DNA from 3 places in the Zestomonas ipomoeae genome. Region 2 is predicted to be linked to each of the others. Evidence: riboswitches for the same ligand, from Rfam matches in the RefSeq annotation. Region 2 holds a riboswitch; each other region holds the start of a gene.
The links. Region 2 has a riboswitch for cobalamin ahead of btuB (TonB-dependent vitamin B12 receptor). Riboswitches for the same ligand answer to the same signal wherever they lie in the genome.

Region 1 (4,168 bases), on a different contig from region 2:
GCTGCGCCAGGGCACGCCGGTAGAGCGCCTCCAGTTGCGCCAGCAGGTCGAGGGCACGTGCCCGCGCCGGATGCACGACGCCATCCAGCACGTGGTGCAACTCACTGGAACCGTTGGCCAAGATGTCCGCCGCGACCTCGATCTGCGAGGCGTGCAAAGCGCGCCGCAACTGCGCATTCCAATAGCCGAGCGGGCCCTGGACCATTTCCGCCTGCAAGGCCGCCGGCAGTGTCTTGAACCATGCGCGGTAAGCCGCCCCATCCATGGTTTGCACCTTACGGCTCATTTCGGCCAGGGCGTCGCCCTGTTCCGGCAGGTTCACCCCGCGCGCCTGCAACAGCTCGAGCAGCGCGGTGGGCGATTCCGGCAACGGCCCGGTGTCATAGCCTTCAGCCCGCAGGCGCTGGAGGATTTCGAACAGCGACTGCGGCACATCGAGATTATCGGCGCCGATGTTGTGGCGACCCGGCGGATGGTTGTAGTAGATCAGCGCCACCCGTTTGTCGGCATTGGCCATGCGCTGCAGGCGCTGCCAGCGTTGGATGCGCGCGGTCATCGCCGCTACCTGGGCCGCCAAAGGCTCGCCGATGGCGAAGCGTATGCCGGTCACCGGATCGCTCTGCTGATCACGCCAGGCCGACAGCACCATGGCCTGGCTGGTGCCCTGCAGCTCCGGCATGGCGATCTGGTAGTGCACCTTGTCCCGCGGCAGTCCGTCGCTGGAGAGTTGCCAGGCGACTTCGCTGCGATCTTCCAGGCGCACGCCCTTGAGCACAGGCACGTCCAACTGGCCCAGCAGGTTGGTCACCTGCTCGCGGTGCTCGCCACCGCCGATCACGAAGTCCTGCAGCACGACGACCGCCGCCAGGGGCGGATGCTCGGCCTGCTGCAGCCAGCGCACCGCCTCCAGCGAGCCCTTCCCCCAGTCGGCGAACAGGCTGACACACGCCAGCCCGGCTCCCTGCAAGGCCTGGCACAGTGCGTCGTTCAGGGTTTGGTCGCCGGCCCGGTCGGCACGCCCATGGTCGACGACGGCCACCAACGCGTCCCCCTGCCACTGCAACTGGTCGGCCTGGCGGACCTGCCCATCCTGATAGAAGCGCAGGCTCGCCCGCGCTTGCGGCGGCGCAACCGTCACCGAGGCATCTGCCCGCGCCGCCAGCCAGCCGAGCAAGGCGGCCATGTTCTCCACCCCGCCCGCCAGCCAGTAGCCACGCGCATCGAGCCAGTCGGCCTGCTGCGGATAGCGAGTGCGCTGGCGCTGCAACCACTCGCCCAGATCGCCATCCGGCTTCTGCGCCCCGAGACGCTCGGCCTGCTCACGGGAAGCGAACAGTGGCTGTCCATGGCCACGGCTCAGACGCACCAGGTCATGGTCGCTGTGCAGAATGAACAGGTCGGCCGTTGGCGCGCCCGCCAGCAGCGGTCGCAGGCGCTCCACCTCGCTACCGAAGACACCCGCGCCGAACACCACCTGGGCAGTGCCGAGCCACTCGGCCAGGGCACGGTCGTCCAGTTCGTTGAGCTGTTCCGATGTGCGCGCACTGATGCGCTGCTGCGGATGCTGCCGCTGAAACAGCGCGGCGGCCGCAGCGAATTCCGCGGCACTGTATTGCGAAACGATGGCGTTGATCTGCGCCGCCCGGGTCAGGGACGGCGCCAGCGCCAGCAGTACCAACAGCGTGACGCGCGCGATACGAGCTGTCATGCCCTCTCCAGTTAATGGGGCGAGTGGCAGACAGCACGGCAGGCCAGCCGCAGGACGCGGCTGGCAACGGAATGCCGGGCAAGCCGCCCACCGCGACTGTCCTTGGGAGAGCGGGCTGGTGTCGGGCTTGGTCGACAATCGACTCACCGTTGCGGGGGCAGCTCCAGCTTGGACTGGATTCCCATTTACCCCGGACCTTGATCCGGGCACCGCGCTCTCCATTCGCCAGCCGCCAGGGCTGGACCGGGCGCCACCTTACGCGCCGTCCATGCCAAGTTCAAGCGAGCCTTGAATGGCAGCCGCACGAAGCGCCTGCCGGCTGGTAAGATGGCCGGCCCGCTGTACCGGCGGCAGCGGGCGCCGGCATTTTCGTCGAGCCCAATAGCCCGGTGCGACCTGATCGCCACTCCTTCACTGCCGGTCCGTTTTGATGTTCGAACGACAGCGACTCAAGCACATCCTCACCCTCGGCCTGCCGATCATCGGCGGCATGCTAAGCCAAAGCCTGCTGAACCTGATCGACGCAGCCATGGTTGGCCACCTGGGGGAAAAATCCCTTGCCGGCGTCGGCATCGGCAGCTATGCCAACTTCATGGCCATCGCCCTGGTGATGGGCCTCGGCGCCGGGGTGCAAGCCCTGGTGGCACGCCGGCGCGGCGAAGGCCGCGTCGCGGAACTGGCAGCGCCGCTCAACGCGGGCCTGCTGATCGCCCTCGGCCTGGCCCTGCCACTGACGCTGTTCTGCTGGTGGCAGGCCGCCGCCATCATTGGAGTGCTGTCCGACGATCCAGAAGTACTTCGCATCGGCATCGATTACTTCGAGTGGCGCACCCTGGCGATCTTCGCCGTCGGGCTGAATTTCTCCTTTCGCGGTTACTGGAACGGCAGCCACCGTTCCGGGGTATACATGCGCACCCTGGTGGTCATGCACCTGGCCAACGTCGGCATCAGCTACAGCCTGATCCACGGTCTGTTCGGCCTGCCGGCGATGGGTGCGCCAGGTTCCGGACTGGGCACCAGCATCGCGCTGTACCTGGGCTCGCTGATTTACGCCATGCAGACCTGGCGCAGCGCCCGCGACCAGGGTTTTCTCAGTCGTCGCCCGAAGGAAATCGACCTGCGCGTGCTGCTCCGCCTGTCGCTGCCCAACTCGTTGCAGCAGTTCTTCTTCGCCACCGGCATCACCACGCTGTTCTGGATCATCGGCCAGATCGGTACCGCCGAACTGGCGGTGGCCCATGTGCTGATCAACCTGGCGCTGTTCCTGATCCTGCCCGGCATCGGCCTGGGCATGGCCGCCACCACCCTCGTCAGCCAGAGCATGGGCGAGAGGGACTTCGCCGCCGCGCATCGCTGGGGTTGGGACGTGGTCAAGGTGGCAGCGCTGGGCCTGGCGCTGCTGGGCACGCCGTTCTGGCTGTTTCCCGACCTGATCCTGCGGCTGTTCGTCAGCGATCCGCACCTGCTCGAACTAGGTACCTGGCCCCTGCGCCTGACCGGCCTGGGCATGGTCATCGACGCCACCGCCCTGGTGCTCACCCAGGCCTTGCTCGGTGCCGGGGCCAACCGCACGGTGATGGCGGTAAGCCTGGGCAATCAGTGGCTGTTCTTCTTGCCGCTGGCGTACCTGATCGGCCCGGTGCTGGGCTATGGCTTGCTGGCGATCTGGAGCCTGCAGATCCTGCAGCGTGGGCTGGCATCGGCTATTTTCGCCTTCATGTGGCAGAAGCGCGGCTGGATTCACATCGAGCTTTAGCCCAAGAGCAGCTAGGCTCAGGGTGGCTTACAGGAGGCACCCATGAGTGAAGAACGCGACAATGACCATCAGGACCAACCACTGAGCTTCGGGGAAATGCTGCAAAGCGTGCTGGCCGCCGCCCTTGGCGTGCAGAGCGGAAAGAACCGCGCGCGGGACTTCTCTCGCGGCAAACCCAGCCATTTCGTCATTCTCGGTGTACTGTTCACCGGGCTGTTCGTGCTGACGATCTTCGGCGTGGTCAAGCTGGTCCTGCATTTATCCGGGCTGTAGACGCAGGAACGCCGGAGGCGGTGGGTAACCGCTCCGGCGTTCGGCGTGAATAGTGGCTACTGCTGGCTGACCCAGAATACCGCGGTCGACACCACCAACACGATCAACGCCAGAATGGCAAAGGCATCGACCACGCTGTCTCGGTTGTCCGGCTCGATCTGATCGTTCATGGCTTCCCCTGTTGTTGTGGTTATGAGTTGCACGTCCTTGAGCAGTTAAGACCAAGCCCGCCGCTCCCTCAAGCCGGGAGTTATGCATTGCCGTTTGCTTAGGCTTTAACGTTCTTACCATATACTCAAACATCACTTTTGCGCATAACCATGAGCTGGTATCTTCCCCCGACTCCGTAGGGGTGCGCGGCCGTGCGCGCAGATAAAGCTGTAAGCAGCCTGACGACAGGACATTTATGTACGTATACGACGAGTACGATC
Region 2 (4,168 bases):
TCGAGCAGCGAGGCCTCGATGAACAACGCCGGGAACACCCAGCGCGGACGCAGGAACGCGCCGGCGAGGAAGAACACCGCCCAGGACGCACTGGGCAGGTTGACCGTGGCGAAGTGCTGGCCGCGGGTCATGGCCATCAACAGCGCCAGGGCGAGGCCAATCGCCAGCTGGGCACGGGGGGATAGCGTGATGAGCATCGGTGTTCTCCTCTCGGGTTAGGTCAGAGCGCCTGGTAGCGCACGGTGAAGTAGACCGCCTGGCCCGGCTGATTGAAGCCGTCGACGGTCTGGTAGTCGGCATCCAGCAGGTTGGCCACGCGGGTCTGCAGCCGCCACTCCGGGTTCAGCCGGTATTCGCCGCGCAGGTCGAGGGTGGCGAAGCCGGACAATTGGTTCTGGTTTTCCAGGTCGTCGTAGGCCGAGTTCTGCGCATGCAGGCTGGCGCCGACGCTGAAGTCGCCGATGGCGCGGTCGACATCCAGGTTGAACAGCTGGCTGGGACGGCGGTTGAGGTCCTTGCCGTAGTAGGCGGTCCCTCCGCTCGAACGTTGCGAGCGGTTCTCCGCGTCCATCAAGGTGTAGTTGGCGCTCCACTGCCAGCCGAGCAGCTCGCTGCCGACCAGCAATTCCAGGCCACGGATGCGCGCCTGGTCCACGCCCTCGGCGCGGAACTGGCCGTTGCCGCCGCGCACCGTGGCGATCAGGTTATCGATCTCCGTGCGATAGGCGTTCACCGCCCAATGGCCCCAGCCGTGCCGCCCGGACAGGCCGAGTTCGATGCTCTCGGACTCCTCGGCCTGCAAATCCGGGTTGCCGAAGCCGGGGAAGTACAGTTGGTTGAAGGTCGGCGCCTTGAATGCCGTGCCGTAGCTGGCCGTCACACGCAACTCATCGCTCAGCGCGTAACCCCAGGCCAGGTTGCCGGTGTCGTGGGTGCCGAACTGGTCGTTGTCGTCGCGGCGCAGGGACAGTTGCCAGTCATGGCGACCGTGTCCGCCCAGGTACTGGACGAAGGCCCCCTTGTTGTCCCGCGAGTCCTCGGCGTAGGCGGTGGTGCCATTGACCTCGTCGCGCTGGTAATCCAGGCCGAGGACCAGGCTGTGATCCTCGGCCAGGCGCAGGTCGTTCTGCCAGCTGAAGGTGTCGCGCCGGCTGTCGAAGCGCGAGTCGAAGTGGCCGTCCAGATTGCTGTCGGACTTGTCCTCGCTGCGACCGGCCTGCAGGGTCACCAGCAAGGGCTCCAGCGGAGCGAAGCGCGCACTGCCGCCGATGACCTTCTGCACGCCGTCGGCGTTGGCACCGAAGCCGGCGGTGCGCTTGCGATTCACCTGGTCGTAGTCGTTGTGCGACTTGGCTTGCAGCAGGTTACCGCTGAGCTCGAGGCCATTGTCGAAGCGATAGCCGCCGTTCAGCGCCAGGGCCAGGTTGCGGTAGCCATCGGCGTCGCTCTCATAGCCGCTGGCGCCCGGCTCCTTGGCGTTGATGCCGTCGGTATCCAGGCCGCTAAGGCCCAGGTTATACCAACCCTCGCTGCCGCCACCGGCGATCCCGGCACTACCGCTGTAGCTATCGTGGGTACCGTAGCCGGCGGAGAAATACGGCCGGTGGCCACGGCCTTCGCCCTTGCGGGTGAAGATCTGGATCACCCCGCCGATGGCCTCGGAGCCGTACAGGCTGGAACGCGGGCCGCGCACCACTTCGATGCGCTCGATCAGCTCCACCGGCAGGTCCTGCAGGGCGGCGCCGCCGGAAGTCACTGAGCCGATCTTGATGCCATCGATCAGCACCAGCACATGGTTGGAGTTGGTCCCGCGCATGAACAGCGAGGTGGCCTTGCCCGGCCCGCCGTTGCTGGCGAGGGAGACACCGGGCACCCGCTTGAGCAGCTCCGGCAGCGACTGCGCCTGGCTGCGCTCGATGGCCTCGCGATCGATCACGCTGACCGCAGCGAGGCTCTGTTCGGCCGTCTGCGCGGTGCGGGTGGCGGTCACCACCTGGTCGTCGAGGTCGATGGACTGGCCGGCATGGGCCAGGGGAAACAGGGAAATGCCGAGCAGCACACAGGCTGCCGATCCCGCATAAGGCTTGCGAATCAAAATGGGTTCTCCGTCGTGCCACCCGCGCGACATTGGCTGGGACAGGCAAGCGGAGAAAAAGGGCGTACGAGCCACGGGACAAGACAGTCCGTACGCCAAGCAAAGCCCTCCGCGATGCCATGGACTGCGACAGGCCGGTCTCCGGGCTCGCGAGTGAACCCGAAGGTTCCAACCGCGCCTTCCCATGCGTGAGCACAGTGGCTGTGGATGCGGTTGTTGACTCGCCTACCGTTGCGGGGGCAGCGCCGGAATCGGACCGGCTTCCCTGTTTCACCCCTCCAGCCATGGCTGAGGGGCACCTGTAGCAAGGCGCGCAGGTTAGAGGCAGAACCTCGGCCAGTCAACGGCAAGCCCCGTTGCTGACGGACACCGGACGCTACGAGGCCTGCAGCGGATCAATGACGAGGCATGAAACCAGCCGGCTTGCCTGACAGCCAATCGACGAACTGGCGTATGCGCGGGTCGCCAAGAATGGCCTCGCGAGTGTTGTAGGTCAGCGCCAGCTCCTTCTCGCTGAAGGTCTTGTGCAGGTGGTTGTGACAGGCACGGCAGACCCAGAGGGTGGCGGTGATGCGTTCGCTCCTGGCATAGCGTTTGCGCACATAGGGCTTGTCGTGCAGGGCCTTGGGGATCAAGTGGTGGCGCGTCAGCGGGGCATTGCGCCCGCAAAGCTCACAGGCGTCGGGTTGCGGCGGCAGGCGAATCGGTTCGGGCATGGCGGCTGGCTTGGAAGATGCCGCGACGCGCATGGGCTGCGCGTCGCGGTTGGCGATCAGCGTTTACGGCAAAGGGTCAGGCCGTCGCCGATCGGCAGCAGCGACAGGTCGACACGGGGATCGTCCTTGAGCTTGAGGTTCAGCGCCTGGATGGCGCGGGTATCAGGGTCCGCGGGCTCGGTTTCGAGCACCCGGCCGTCCCACAGGGTGTTGTCGAAGAGAATCAGGCCGCCGGGGCGCAGTAGCTCCAGGCAACGTTCGTAATAGGATGCATAGCCGGTCTTGTCGGCATCGATGAAGGCCAGGTCGAAGCACCCGCCCTGCCCTTCCTCGAGCAGCCCGTCGAGGGTTTCCAGCGCTGGCGCCAACCGCAGTTCGACACGCGCTTGCAGTCCCGCCTCGTGCCAATAGCGCCGGGCAATCTCACCATATTCGGCGGAAATGTCGCAGCAGATCATCTGGCCGTCCTGCGGCAGCGCCTCGGCCATGCACAGGGCGCTGTAGCCGGTGAAGGTGCCGATTTCCAGCAGCCGGCGGGCGCCGCTCAGCCTGACCAGCAGAGCCATGAACTGCCCCTGCTCGGGGGCGATCTGCCAGCGTGCCACCGGCAGCTTGGCGGTTTCCTCGCGCAGGCGCCGCTGCAAGGGCGTCTCCCGCAGGGAAACGGCGAGCAGGTAGCGATAGAGGTTGTCGTCGAGGTTGAGGGTACGGTTGGTCATGAGTGGCTCCCTGCGCTTTGCGGTTTCGACCCGGTGTCTCGGGCAACGTTAGGGGTTGTGGGCCAGCGGCGCACTGCCCAGCACGCGTTTGGCCTTCAGGTAGCTGTTCTGCCAGTAGCGATCGGCGAGGCTGTCCAGACGTACGGTGCCGCCGCTGGACGGCGCGTGCACGAAGCGCCCCTCGCCGACATAGATGCCGGCATGGCTGACCCGACCGCCGCCACCGGTGGCAAAGAACAGCAGGTCGCCGGAGCGCAGCGATTCGCGACCGACGCTGGGCACGCCCATGGCGATCAGCTCGCGGGTCGAACGCGGCAGACTGATGCCGGCGGCATCGCGGTAGACGTAGCCGATCAGGCCGCTGCAATCGAAACCGGAGTCCGGCGTATTGCCACCGTAGCGATAGGGCGTGCCGACCAGGCCGAGGGCGCGGAACAGCACGTCGTCGGCGCGCCCTTCGGCGACATCGCCGGCAGGGGGATGGTACTGGACCGAAGGGGGAGCAGGCGCCCGGCCGCTACAGGCGCCGAGCAGCAGGATGAAGACGAGAAGGGTGACGCGGGCCTTGGCAGGCATGGGCAAACGGTCCTGAGGACTGGTTGCGCCCTACTCTGCCGGCTGCGCCGCGCGGGTGCAAG
Region 3 (4,168 bases), on a different contig from region 2:
TACGCCAACGGCAAGGCGCTGAACATGGCCAGCTATCTGGAGATCGATGCGGTGATCGACCCAGCGGAAACCCGCGCCTGGCTGCTGCGCGGGCTGGATGCCACCCCGCGCCCAGCGGCCCGCAGCGGCAAGAAGCGACCGTTCGTCGATACCTGGTGAATGGGCTGGGCCGGTCGCGGCCGGGGCGCACCGCCGCGGCGCCGATCCGGCCCCTGCGGCTACCGGCCTCAGCCGCGTTCGCACGCTTGCAGCAACCTTTTTCGGGTAAACTGCCGCATTCTTTTACGCCTATAACGATTCGCCTGATGCCCAAGACGTTCCTTGAGATCCCCCGCGAGCGACCGCTAACGCCCCTGCTGGACCGTGCAGCGATGCCGGCCGAGCTGCGCCGCCTGGGGGAAGCGGAGTTGGAGACCCTGGCCGACGAACTGCGCCAAGACCTGCTCTACACGGTCGGCCAGACCGGCGGGCACTTCGGCGCCGGCCTCGGCGTGATCGAACTGACCATCGCCCTGCACTACGTCTTCGATACACCCGACGATCGGCTGGTCTGGGACGTCGGCCATCAAGCCTACCCGCACAAGATCCTCACCGGCCGCCGCGAGCGCATGCACAGCCTGCGGCAGAAGGACGGCATCGCCGCCTTCCCGCGGCGCATCGAGAGCGAGTACGACACCTTCGGCGTCGGCCATTCCAGCACCTCCATCAGCGCCGCCCTGGGGATGGCCATTGCCGCGAAGCTCAAGGGCGAGAAGCGCAAGACGGTGGCGGTGATCGGCGACGGCGCCCTTACCGCCGGCATGGCCTTCGAGGCTCTCAACCACGGCTCCGACGTCGGCGCCGACATGCTGGTGGTGCTCAACGACAACGACATGTCGATCTCCAATAACGTCGGCGGACTGTCCAACTACCTGGCCAAGATCCTCTCCAGCCGCACCTACGCCAGCATGCGCGAAGGCAGCAAGAAGGTGCTCTCGCGCCTACCCGGCGCCTGGGAGATCGCCCGCAAGACCGAGGAACACGCCAAGGGCATGCTGGTGCCCGGCACCCTGTTCGAGGAATTGGGCTGGAACTACATCGGTCCCATCGACGGCCACGACCTGCCGACGCTGATCACCACCCTGCGCAACATGCGCGACCTGGAAGGCCCGCAGTTCCTCCATGTGGTGACCAAGAAAGGCAAGGGTTTCGCCCCGGCCGAGGCCGACCCGATCGGCTACCACGCCATCACCAAGCTCGAGCCGCAGGGCGCCGAGCCGAAGAAGGCCGGCGGGCCGAAGTACTCCAATGTGTTCGGCCAGTGGCTGTGCGACATGGCCGAACAGGACCCGCGCCTGACCGGCATCACCCCGGCGATGAAGGAAGGCTCGGATCTGGTGACCTTCAGCGAGCGCTTTCCGGAGCGCTATTTCGACGTCGCCATCGCCGAGCAGCATGCCGTGACCCTGGCTGCCGGCATGGCCTGCGAGGGCGCCAAGCCGGTGGTGGCGATCTACTCGACCTTCCTCCAGCGCGCCTATGACCAACTGGTCCACGATGTCGCCGTGCAGCACCTCGACGTGCTGTTCGCCATCGACCGCGCCGGCCTGGTCGGCGAAGACGGCCCGACCCACGCCGGCAGCTTCGATATCGCCTACCTGCGCTGCATTCCCGGCATGCTGGTGATGACCCCCAGCGACGAGAACGAACTGCGTCGCCTGCTCACCACCGGCTACCACTACGAGGGGCCGGCAGCGGTGCGCTATCCGCGCGGCAGCGGGCCGAACGCGGCCATCGAGCCTGGCCTGGAGCCGCTGGAAATCGGCAAGGGCATCGTGCGGCGCCGCGGTGCGAACGTCGCCTTCCTGGTGTTCGGCGTGCAGTTGGGCGAAGCACTGAGGGTGGCCGACCGCCTGGACGCCAGCGTCGCCGACATGCGCTTCGTCAAACCGCTGGACGAGGCGTTGGTGCTCGAGCTGGCACAGTCCCACGCTCTGCTGGTGACCATCGAGGAAGGCAGCGTCATGGGTGGCGCCGGCAGCGCGGTCAACGAGCTGCTCGCCCGTGAGAACCTGCTCAAACCGGTGCTCAACCTGGGTCTGCCGGACTACTACGTCGAGCACGCCAAGCCGGCGCAGATGCTCGCCGAATGCGGCCTCGACGCCGCCGGTATCGAGACCGCGGTACGCGAACGCCTGGCACTGCTCGAACCCGCGCAGATCAAGGCCCTCCCGTAAGGCGGGGCGAGGCACGATTGTTTGGGCGAATTTATTCGCCTGACGGACTGCATTGGCGAATAAATTCGCCCCTACAGACAGGCTGCACAACGCAAGCCTCGCCGGCTTTCTTGTGTTTTCCCTTGCCGCGCCTTAAGGTGCGCGGCATTCAGATTGGCCGAGGTCGCCGCTGCCGACAGGCGCGGCGTTAAACGGGAAGCAGGTGAAAGGCCTGCGCTGCCCCCGCAACGGTAACCGACCGCGACCCTCACGGGTCGCCGCTTTCTCGATGAGCCACTGGGCAAGGCGCCTGGGAAGGCGGGGAGGTGCGTGTCGGCAGCCCGGAGACCTGCCTCGGCACGATGCGACTGGTGTTGCGGAGGGCTCCACCGTCAAGCGCAGGCTGCCGCCCTGGCGTTTTCCGTGCCCCTGCCCTTGCCCTGCCCTCCTCGAAAGTTTTCCGTCTTGCTTTTGAGGATCGACCATGAAACTGTCCCGCCTTGCCCTCGCCGTCGCCCTGGCCCCCGGCCTGGGCCTGGCTGCCGATGAGCCCTACCAGGCAGCTCCCCTGGTTGTCACCCGCGCCACGCCCCTGCAAGCACCGGCGCCCGCCAGCGTCGCCGTGATCACCCGCGAACAGATCGAGACCAGCGCCGCCAGCAGTCTGGTGGATGTGCTGCGGACCCAGGCGGGGTTGCAGATCCAGGACATCTTCGGCGACGGCAACCGTGTGACCCTGAGCCTCAGAGGCTTTGGAGCGAACGCGGTGAACAACACCCTGATACTGGTGGACGGGCGCCGACTGAACAATCCCTCCCAGGAAGCCGCCGACCTCAATAGCGTACCGCTGGGCAATATCGAGCGCATCGAGATCATTCGCGGCGCCGGCACCGTGCTCTATGGCGACCAGGCAGTAGGCGGGGTGGTGAATATCATCACCCGCCGCCCGAGCGAAAACGAAGCCTATGTGGAAACCAGCCGCGGCAGCCACGACCTGGAAGCCTATCGTGGCCACGCCTTCGCCCAGTTGGGCGGCGGTTTCTCCCTCTACGGCAGCGGCGAAGCCCGCCATTCGGACGGCTATCGCGACAACAACAATGCCAGCTACAGCAACCTGTTCAGCCGCCTGCGCTACGACCACGACAGCGGCTGGCTGCTCTATGAATACCAGACCATCGACGATGAACTGCGCCTTTCCGGCGCGCTCAGCGAAGCCCAGCGCCGGGCGGATCGCAAGGCCACCGTCAAGCCCCGCGACTTCAACGACAGCAAGACAGAGGTCAACCGCTTCGCACTGCAGCAGGCGCTGGGAGAGCACTGGACAGCGAACTTCGACTACAGCTATCGGGACAGCGATTCGGTGGCCTACCTGTCGCAACCCCTCGTCCAGGACACCCGAGTCGAGACGTTCAGCCCGCGCCTGACGGCTCGCTGGGATAGCACCCTGGGCCGTAGCGAGTGGCTTTTCGGCCACGATCACATCACCAGCGACTACGAACGTGTTTCCGGCTTTGGCGCGACGCTCTTTCGGCAAACCCAACGCGACTGGTACACCCAACTGAGCCAGCCGCTCGGCGGCAACGTACTCCTGACCGTCGGCTACCGCACCAGCGAAACGGAAGATCGCAACAAAGGCAAAGGGCTCACGCACACCGACAGGGAGGACAGCAATAGCCTCGGCCTAAGCTGGCAGGCAAACGAGTACGTCCGTATGTTCATCAAGCGCGAGGACGTACTGCGCTTCGCCAATGTCGACGATAACGGTTACACCATTCCCGGAACGAACTTCCTCAAACCACAGACCGGTACCTCCTGGGAGACTGGGATCGAATGGCAAGATGCTATTCAGCATTACCAACTGACGCTCTATCGCCTCGCCCTCAAAAACGAGATCGCTTTCGATAGCGCAGCCCCCGGGCCGGATTTTGCGTTCGGATTCCCAGGCGCCAACGTCAACCTCGACGACACCCGCC

Region 1: linked by a shared signal. The riboswitch ahead of ACWKV7_RS11165 (cobaltochelatase subunit CobN) and the one ahead of btuB (TonB-dependent vitamin B12 receptor) in region 2 are both predicted to bind cobalamin.
Region 3: linked by a shared signal. The riboswitch ahead of ACWKV7_RS05890 (TonB-dependent receptor) and the one ahead of btuB (TonB-dependent vitamin B12 receptor) in region 2 are both predicted to bind cobalamin.

Annotation. Positions count from the first base shown of each region.
Region 1 is NZ_JBSKHQ010000008.1:69,841-74,008, reverse strand. It holds gene ACWKV7_RS11165 (cobaltochelatase subunit CobN) at 1-1,708, opposite strand, end outside; cobalamin riboswitch at 1,805-1,938, opposite strand; gene ACWKV7_RS11160 (MATE family efflux transporter) at 2,139-3,464, shown strand; gene ACWKV7_RS11155 (DUF2970 domain-containing protein) at 3,507-3,737, shown strand; gene ACWKV7_RS11150 (nitrite/sulfite reductase) at 4,144-4,168, shown strand, end outside.
Region 2 is NZ_JBSKHQ010000001.1:774,568-778,735, forward strand. It holds gene ACWKV7_RS03495 (hypothetical protein) at 1-197, opposite strand, end outside; gene btuB (TonB-dependent vitamin B12 receptor) at 221-2,095, opposite strand; cobalamin riboswitch at 2,211-2,413, opposite strand; gene ACWKV7_RS03505 (hypothetical protein) at 2,491-2,811, opposite strand; gene ACWKV7_RS03510 (class I SAM-dependent methyltransferase) at 2,868-3,530, opposite strand; gene ACWKV7_RS03515 (C40 family peptidase) at 3,579-4,106, opposite strand.
Region 3 is NZ_JBSKHQ010000003.1:46,490-50,657, forward strand. It holds gene ACWKV7_RS05880 (carboxyl transferase domain-containing protein) at 1-159, shown strand, start outside; gene dxs (1-deoxy-D-xylulose-5-phosphate synthase) at 306-2,216, shown strand; cobalamin riboswitch at 2,360-2,566, shown strand; gene ACWKV7_RS05890 (TonB-dependent receptor) at 2,680-4,168, shown strand, end outside.